4 regions of the Sphingopyxis terrae subsp. terrae NBRC 15098 genome follow, and region 3 is predicted to be linked to each of the others. Evidence: predicted binding sites of a transcription regulator. Region 3 holds the regulator's gene; each other region holds the start of a gene.
What was found. Region 3 encodes LexA, which represses DNA repair genes until DNA is damaged. Its sites were predicted from a motif close to GTTCCNCNCTTGTTCT; they were not measured.

Region 1 (2,199 bases), 140 kb from region 3:
GGGCCGCCGCCCACGATCGAGGCGCCGAAGCTTCCCTGCGACGCGCCCATGAAGCGCGCCATTTCGCTCTTGTCCTTGATCGCCGCGACGGCAGCGATGTCGGCCATCAGCGGCTTGGTGCCCAATTGTGCGACGCGCTTTTCGTCCATGAAGCTTTGATAAAGCCCGCCGACCTGACTGGTCGCGGGTGCGCCGATGACGAGCTGGCGGAGCTGACGCTGCGTCAGATTATAGACATCGTAATCGACGCCGGCCGATGCCTGATCGGCCGGAATTTCGGTGCGCGCGAACCATGCGCCATTGGCATATTTGTCGAAATCGTCGCCCGGCTTTACTGACGTGTCGCGCGCGCCCAGATCGACGCCCCAGCTTCCGAAGGTCAGCGGCTTGAGCGACCCGTCTTCGGCGCCGGCCGCAGCATCGGTCGCAGCGACCAAGGAAGCGTCAGCGCCAGCATTGCGGGCCAGAACAGGTGCTGCGATCAGCGCGGCGGCGATAGCGACGGCAGCGGGGCCGCCCAAAAACATCTTCATTCCCCAGTCTCCTACCCCCGCGCACGGTTCAAGGGCCGATCCGCCGCAGGCCATGGCGACTTGTCCGCCCGCGCCAATCGCAGGTCAAGCAAGATGCAGGCCGCTGGTCGAACGCACTCGTTCGTTGGTGGAATCGCCGCCCCGTTGCGCGCAAAGCAGCCGCTTCCTATCTAGGCGTTCGAGCGAGCGGCGCCCTCTTGCGCGGCCGGAACAAATCTGGAACATACCCTCCCCATGAGTCTCACCCATATTTCGGTGCGCGGCGCGCGCGAGCATAATCTGAAGGGCGTCGACGTCGATCTGCCGCGCGATGCGCTGATCGTCATCACCGGCCTGTCGGGCAGCGGCAAGTCGAGCCTCGCCTTCGACACCATCTATGCCGAGGGTCAGCGGCGCTATGTCGAGAGCCTGTCGGCCTATGCGCGCCAGTTCCTGGAAATGATGCAGAAGCCCGACGTCGAACATATCGACGGGCTGTCGCCGGCGATCAGCATCGAACAGAAGACGACGAGCCGTAACCCGCGCTCGACGGTGGCCACCGTCACGGAAATCTATGACTATATGCGCCTGCTGTGGGCGCGTGTCGGCATTCCCTATTCGCCCACAACGGGCGAGCCGATCTCGGCGCAAACGGTCAGCCAGATGGTCGATCGGGTGATGGACCTGCCCGAGGGCACGCGCGCCTATCTGCTCGCGCCCGTCGTGCGCGGGCGCAAGGGCGAATATAAGAAGGAACTCGCGCAGTGGCAGAAGGACGGCTTCACCCGCGTCCGCATCGACGGCGAATTTTACGAGATCGAGGACGCACCGGCGCTCGACAAGAAATACAAGCATGACATCGAGGTCGTGGTCGATCGCATCGTCGTGCGCGAGGGGATCGCGACGCGGCTTGCCGACAGTTTCGAGACGGCGCTGAAACTCGCCGAAGGGCTCGCCTATGTCGACCTTGCCGACGGCGACGTTCCGGGACGCGACGGCGACGTCGGCGGCGCCATGAAAGGCGCCGGTATCCCTGCCAACCGCATCATCTTTTCCGAGAAATTTTCGTGCCCCGTTTCGGGCTTCACGATCGCCGAGATCGAACCGCGGCTGTTCAGCTTCAACGCGCCGCAGGGCGCTTGTCCCGCATGCGACGGCCTCGGCGAGCGGCTGGAATTCGACCCCGAACTCGTCGTCCCCAACCATGCGCTCAGCCTGAAAAAAGGCGCCGTCGTGCCATGGGCGAAATCGAACCCGCCCTCGCCCTATTATATGCAGGTGCTCGAAAGCCTGGGCAAAGCCTATGGTTTCGGCCTCGACACGCCGTGGCAGGATCTGCCCGGCGAGGTGCAGCTCATCATTCTTTATGGCAGCGGCGGCAAGCCGGTCGAGCTGACCTTCAAGGATGGCCGGCGCACCTATACGACGCACAAGGCGTTCGAGGGCGTGATCGGCAACCTCAATCGCCGGATGCTCCAAACCGAAAGCGCGTGGATGCGCGAGGAGCTGGGCAAATATCAGACCGCGCAGCCGTGCGAGACATGCCACGGCGCGCGCCTGCGCCCCGAACCGCTCGCGGTCAAGATCGCGGGCGAGGACATCAGCATGTCGGCGCAGCGCTCGGTCGCCGACGCGCTCGCCTGGTTCAGCGCGCTCGACGAGAAGCTCAATGATCAGCAGCGCCAGA
Region 2 (2,199 bases), 1.0 Mb from region 3:
GGATCCCCCAGGTGAAGGGGATGAGCATCCCGCCGAACTCGTCGATGGTCCAGAAGCCGATGAGCTCCGGATCGTCGAGCCGACGCGGGATGATATATGGGTCTGCCATGGCGACGCGCCTTCCCGTCCGATGCGTCAGATGACCGCGGTGACGACCGAGGTGACGATCGGAACACCCGTGCCGACGCCGATGCCGACACCGACAGGAACAGCGACCTGTCCGAGCGAGAACCGGCCCGATGCGAGACCGATGAGGCCGCCTGCAAGGCTGAGGACGGTGATGATCTTGCCGCCCGAGCCTTCGAGGAAATCGGTGAATTTCGTGAGGGCAGGGGTGAAGGTCGTGTCGGCGCCAGCGTAGGCGGCGCTGGCGGCCAGTGCTGCGACCGCAAGCGGTACAGCGAAGGTCATCGCCTGCCCGAACTTCGAGGGGTTCTGATTGATGGCGCCGGAACGCCGGGAGAGGGTGAGAGACTGCATACGGAGCTCCATCTGGAGGGGTGAACCCAGCGTTCTTTCGTTCGCTGTGTGTTCCACATGCATCTAGGAAATCGATGTAGGAAAGTCGGATTGCCCCTGGGGCTGAAGTGGCGGACGGATATGGACGCATCAATTGGCCGACGTCGGAGATAATGCACGTAAACAGCGGTTTGTCTCGTAATCGGCGTCGACGAATCCCGACAAGAGCGGCGGTGATTGCCAGCGACTCGGACCTAGGGACTGATTCGCCTAGAAACGATATGTTCCGTAAATGTTCTTTTCATTTTCCTACATAGATCACGCGCGATATGGCTACGACTCAGTTCCTCATCGTTGGAGTTTTTGTCGATGCACCAGCCCGCGCCATTCCGAGGCGAAGCCAACGCCAGCCTCGCGCACATCCTTGCCCATGCAATCGAATCGTCTGACAAGCCCAAGCACCAGATTGCCCGGGAAGTGGGTATCCACCGCGAGACCCTGCTTCGTGTGATGCGCGGCGATCGGCCGATCGGGCTTGATGAAGCCGCGCGCGTTCTCGATGTGTGCGGCGCCTTTCCCCGTGCAAGCATGATCCTGGCTCTCGCCGGTCAAGAGGACCTCGCCTGCGAATGGATGCGCAGCGAAATGGGGGAGTTCCTTGAGGACTTCTTCACTGCCTTGCCAGGCCAGCTCGAACGCACGCTTGGGCGACGCGTCGAAGATTTGCGGCCCCGGTGGGCTAACGGGACGTCGCAGCTCGTCGCCCGCATGCTCGCCAAGCACATCGATGATTTTGCCAATCGCGACATTTCGATGGCGCTGGCGCGCTGATCCAATTCACCTCGGAGGGGACCGAGAATTGACCCGACAGGACTGATCATGAAGCAGCAACCCCAGACCACCGAAGATCGCTCGCCAGAAAGTGATGCGCTACCGCCAGCCCCTCCAGCCGCGCGGTTGCTCAGGCTGCCCGAAGTCATCGACCGGGTCGGTTTGCGCCGCTCGGCGATCTATCAGCGAATGAGTGAAGGCCGCTTTCCCAAGTCGCGCTCGCTCGGACCCAAATGCGCAGTTTGGGTCGAGGCGGAAATCGAGGCTTGGATTTCTGCCGTCTCACGGTCCTAACGCTGAGATGACGGCATGTGCTACTTTCCGCGAACCTGTTTACTGCCTGAGCTCCGCTCAGAAATTGGTGGCGCGACTGAAGTGAAGATTGCACTAGCTAACCAATGCAATCGGCTCTCGTTACCTTCCTCGCGTCTTACGGACCATACATCGGCCTGATCCTTCTGATCGGCATTTTCGTGGCGTTCGCGCTTGAGCGGCAGCCGCCCGTGGTCATCGCCGTCGTCGGGGGGCTGCTCATGATGGCTCTGGGCTTCCTGCCGCCCGGAGAGCTGCTGGGAGTTTTCAGCAACTCGGCCCCGATTACGATCGCAGCCATGTTCGTGCTCACCGGTGCGCTCCTTCGCACCGGGGCTCTCGAGGAAATTTCAGGCTGGGTCATCAGACGGACGCTGCGCAAGCCCCGCCTGGCGATCGCCGAGATCGGCGGCGGGACGATTCTCGCATCCGCGTTCATGAACAACACGCCGGTCGTGATCGTTATGATTCCGATCGTACAGCGTCTCGCCCGCGTCCTTGGCATGGCGGCCACTCGCCTGCTCATCCCGCTGTCTTATATATCCATCCTCGGGGGTACACTGACGCTGATCGGTACTTCCACCAATCTGCTCGTGG
Region 3 (2,199 bases):
CTGGTGGGTCGCCGATCATGCGCTGCGCCTGCTCATCGGGCTCGCGCATCATGTCGCCGCGGCGCCTGGCGCCGTCACCACCTTGTCCGTGTTTCCGCCATGGGCCTTCGGCGTCGCAATGGCGGGCGGGCTGTGGATATTGCTGTGGCGCAGCGGGTGGCGCTGGGCGGGCGCCGTGCCGCTGGTAGCGGGAATGGCGGTGCTGCTCGCACAGCCGCGCCCCGACCTGCTCGTGACCGGCGACGGGCGGCATATCGCAGCCGCCGTGCCGGGCGGCGGCTATGCCATGCTGCGCGATCGTGCCGGCGATTTCGTACGCGACGCGATGGCCGAAGCGGCGGGGATCGACACGCCGCTCGTCGCGCTTGGCGATCTCGACCATGTCGATTGCAATCGCGATTTCTGCCGTTGGACCCAAGGCAGGGGCGATGCGCCGCGCGTCATCCTTGCCGCGCATGGGCGCGACCGGATCGCGGGTGAGGAGATGGCGGCCGCCTGCGCAGCCGCCGATGTGGTCATCAGCGAACGCTGGCTACCGCGCGAATGCGTCGCGCGCTGGCTGACGATCGACCGCGACACGCTGGAAGAAAGCGGCGGCCTTGCGCTTTATCTGGGCGCGAAGCCGCGGCTCGTTTCGGCGCTGCGCGCGGGCGATGCGCATCCTTAGCGCCGCCCGCACCAGCTTAGTGGTAACGACGAAGCAGTCCCGACAGCCGACCTTGCACCATGACGCGATCGGCTTCGTAACGCTGCGGCTCATAGGCGCTGTTGGCGGGATCGAGGCGCACCATCCGGCCTTCGCGATGAAAATATTTGAGCGTTGCGTCCTGTCCGTCGACGAGCGCGACGACGATATCGCCCTCGCGCGCGGTACTCGCCTTCTGGATCAGCGCATAATCGCCGTCGAAAATCCCCGCCTCGACCATCGAGTCGCCCGATACTTCGAGCGCATAATGTTCGCCCGCGCCGAGCAACGCGGCGGGAACGGCGAGCCGGTTATAATCCTCGAACGCCTCGATCGGGACGCCGGCGGCAATCTTGCCGTGCAGCGGCACTTCGATAATGTCGTTCGCGGCGATGGGCTTCAGCGCCGGTGCGGGCTTGCGCAGCGGCACCACATTGTCACTGTCGCTCCGCGTTTTGGGCTTGGCCGCATCGGGCAGCTTCAACACTTCGAGCGCACGCGCACGATTGGGCAGGCGGCGCAGGAAGCCGCGTTCCTCGAGCGCGCTGATCAGCCGGTGGATGCCCGATTTCGACTTGAGGCCCAGCGCCTCCTTCATTTCCTCGAACGACGGCGAGATGCCGCTGGCGTCGAGCCGTTCCTGGATGAAGTGGAGCAGTTCATGCTGCTTCGCGGTCAACATCGGTCGTTCTCCATGATGGCGTTGCCGGACATAAGGGGAACGATAGTGGAACAGACCGGAACTTGTCAAGCGATCGCGATATAGTTTGCAAGCTCCCCCGCCGCGCGGGGTGCTGCGCCGATATCGCGGACGATCAGCGCGTTGGCAGAGATCAGCGGTTGCGTCTGGCCGCTGTCCTGTCCGTCGCAGGGGGTGAGCAGTCCCTTGTCGAGGCGCGCGCGCAGATAATCGCGCCTTGCCCCGCCGGGCCCGAGTGGAACCGCGAGGGGGGCCTGGCTGACCTCCGGCAACGGCGCGGCCGCCCCGGCAAGGTAGCGGACGAGCGGTAGCAGAAAGAGCGTCGCGGTCACGAACGCCGAGGACGGATTGCCCGGCAGGCCGAGCAGGATCGCGTCGCCGATCCGGCCGGCGATCAGCGGCTTGCCGGGGCGCATCGCGATCTTCCAGAAATCGAGCTGCCCGCCCGCATCGTCGAGCGCGCCGCGGACATGGTCGTGATCGCCCACCGACGCGCCGCCAACGGTAACGATGACATCGTGCCGCCGCGCCATATCGCCCAATATATTGGCGAGAACGCCGCGATCGTCGCGCGCGCGCAGCGGCAGCGTGACGTCGGCGGGTTCGGCGGCGAGCATCGCGGCGAGCATCGTGCCGTTGCTGTCGGGTATCTGACCGGGCGCGAGCGCCCGCCCGGGCGCGACCAGTTCGTCGCCTGTCGTCAGGATCGCGACGCGCGGGCGTCCCCCGACGATCAGGTCGCCCGCACCGCCCATGATGGCGGCGGCGAGCGCGCCGGGAGAGAGGCGACATCCCGCCGTGAGCAAATGCGCTC
Region 4 (2,199 bases), 1.1 Mb from region 3:
CATCGCGTACGGACCAGCGTCCTTCGGCGTCGCTACCGCCGAAGTGATCGGCCATTGTTGCATTCACAGTGAGCCGCGAAATTGCTTGATCTGCAGCGAGCCGCGCGGCCAGCGCCCTCGCCGCTGCCAGCACTTGCGGCTCGGCGGGATCGGAGAATGCGAAAGCGGTATTTGCGTGTGACATGAGAGACCTCCTGAAGAGGCCCTGGGTTTGTCCGGGTGTCCGTTCGGATGGATCCGCCCTGGGGCCTCACAAGGCCCCAAGCCCGCTTTCCTCTCACCGACATTCAGACCGTAGCTCGGACTGAGCGCATGAGCACATCATTCCAGTCGTCGCCGGTTAGCTCCGGACGCCTGGTGACAATCAGCCGCCCTTCGCAAGCGTAGGCCTCTCGCGCACGCTCTTCAGCAAGGTGCCCGCCCGCATCATTGTCGACAAAGAGATACAGCTGGTGCACCGATTCCGGGATTGTGGCCAAGCCGAAGCGTTCGTTTCCTAGCGTCGCCCAGCAGGGAACCTTGAACATTTGCATCGCTGAGAGGGCCGTTTCGTTTCCTTCTGCGAGGCCAAGGCGTCCCCCATCCGGGTACGCGAAACGCACCGCGCCAGAACCGGGACTGCCTAACGCGCGCCTGGGCTGATCGAAAGAAGCTAAGCTGGTTTTGTCGAGGTCAAGGAAGGAGCGGTGCAGCGCCAGAATTCCGGCATCATTGCGCACGGCCGCCACCATCGCGGGTAGAAACCGGACAGCACCCTTTGGCCCCAGCGGCATACGTGGGTGGAAACGCAGCTCCGGCGAAACAATCGTGATGCCTCTGGACACGAGGTACTTCTCGGCGGGGCTGCCAATGATGGTCGACGCCTCACGCCAGAGCCTCAGCGCATTGCGATTGGCGACTTCCTGGCGCGGTTCGGTCACGATCGGATCACTCGTGCCATCGAAAAGGTCCGCAATTCGTATTCCGAGCCCGGCCATGGCTTCTATCACCGCCTCGTTCGCACAGCCGGCAAAGCAATGAACGAGGATTGCACGCTTTCCGAGTGTGATGCTTAGCGAAGGAGTGCGATCGTCGTGGGCCGGGCAGCAGCACATTCCGCGCGAACGCGACCAAGCACCGCCCAGCTGCTCGACTATCTTGCGCGCGCGGTTTTCCAGTTGCAGACCTTGGAATTGGGATGATCGGTGTTGGTGCATGGGGGCATCTCCATCGTAACGTGCCTCCACCCGCGCAGCCTCCACTCTGCGTCGCTGACGTTTCATTTTCCTACATCATATGTTCTATATATGTTCTTTCCCGATTCGACCACCAAAGGATTTGGGAATGAGACTGAAATGGGCAGTAGCTGCAGCGGCAACGGTAGGATTTGGGCTCGCGCTCCCCGCTCACGCGCAGGAACTTGAGCCCACTCAGATGACCGTTGCCTCGGAGTTGACGACTGATGGCTTCCGCGTTGCAGAAGGGACTGATGGCTTCCTTCTCGTCGAACATGGCATTTGGAGAAAGCCTCCAACGGCCTCGTCCGAGCCGCCGGCTACCGATGCGGGTCGAACCTATCTGCCCTATCGCTATCCAAAGCCCCAAGGCAGCGCGCCATCGGGCTTCCGTCGGGCAAGCTACCTTCCTCATGTTTACGCTGCTGAGGCTCAATACTCGCTACCAAGCGGCCTTCTCGACGCTCTTGTATGGACGGAATCACGATATAATCCGATGGCCATCAGCAAGGCCGGGGCCGCAGGCTTGGGGCAATTGATGCCAGGGACAGCGCGGGACCTTGGCGTTTCAAATCGCTTCGATCCCAAGGCGAACATCTTGGGTGCGGCCCGATACCTACGCCAGATGCTGGACAAGTTCGGGGTGGTTCATCTGGCCCTCGCTGCCTACAACGCAGGTCCAGGTGCCGTCGAGCGCGCAGGCGGTATTCCTCGCAATGGCGAGACACCGGCCTATGTGCGTGAAGTGCTGCGCCATTGGCGTTTTTGAACGGGGGACGCTCTGAGCGTGGGTCGAATACGCGTCTCGGGAATTTTGAGCCGTGGTAGACGCGGGTTGTTTCTGACGACGACAGACGAAGTCGTCTGGATCATCGAGAGCGACGAACCCGAATGCGAATTCGTCGGATCAGCGGTGATTGTCGAGGGGGTTGTCGCAGGTCGAGATCGTTTGCGCGCAGACTGGATTGGACCGGTCTGATCGAAG

Region 1: uvrA (excinuclease ABC subunit UvrA) is a predicted target of LexA. The motif match lies at 741-756, and genes of this name have one in related genera.
Region 2: AOA14_RS18765 (transcriptional regulator) is a predicted target of LexA. The motif match lies at 743-758, and genes of this name have one in related genera.
Region 4: AOA14_RS00045 (DUF7146 domain-containing protein) is a predicted target of LexA. The motif match lies at 1,278-1,293, and genes of this name have one in related genera.

The regions. Positions count from the first base shown of each region.
Region 1 covers NZ_CP013342.1:2,782,072-2,784,270, reverse strand. The annotation lists gene AOA14_RS13320 (M13 family metallopeptidase) at 1-533, opposite strand, end outside; gene uvrA (excinuclease ABC subunit UvrA) at 768-2,199, shown strand, end outside.
Region 2 covers NZ_CP013342.1:3,928,095-3,930,293, reverse strand. The annotation lists gene traL (type IV conjugative transfer system protein TraL) at 1-109, opposite strand, end outside; gene AOA14_RS18770 (TrbC/VirB2 family protein) at 136-480, opposite strand; gene AOA14_RS18765 (transcriptional regulator) at 829-1,290, shown strand; gene AOA14_RS18760 (helix-turn-helix transcriptional regulator) at 1,339-1,584, shown strand; gene AOA14_RS18755 (SLC13 family permease) at 1,689-2,199, shown strand, end outside.
Region 3 covers NZ_CP013342.1:2,923,083-2,925,281, forward strand. The annotation lists gene AOA14_RS13900 (ComEC/Rec2 family competence protein) at 1-667, shown strand, start outside; gene lexA (transcriptional repressor LexA) at 684-1,367, opposite strand; gene AOA14_RS13910 (molybdopterin molybdotransferase MoeA) at 1,433-2,199, opposite strand, start outside.
Region 4 covers NZ_CP013342.1:10,049-12,247, forward strand. The annotation lists gene AOA14_RS00040 (strawberry notch family protein) at 1-184, opposite strand, end outside; gene AOA14_RS00045 (DUF7146 domain-containing protein) at 288-1,196, opposite strand; gene AOA14_RS00050 (lytic transglycosylase domain-containing protein) at 1,414-1,983, shown strand; gene AOA14_RS20000 (DUF5818 domain-containing protein) at 2,002-2,193, shown strand.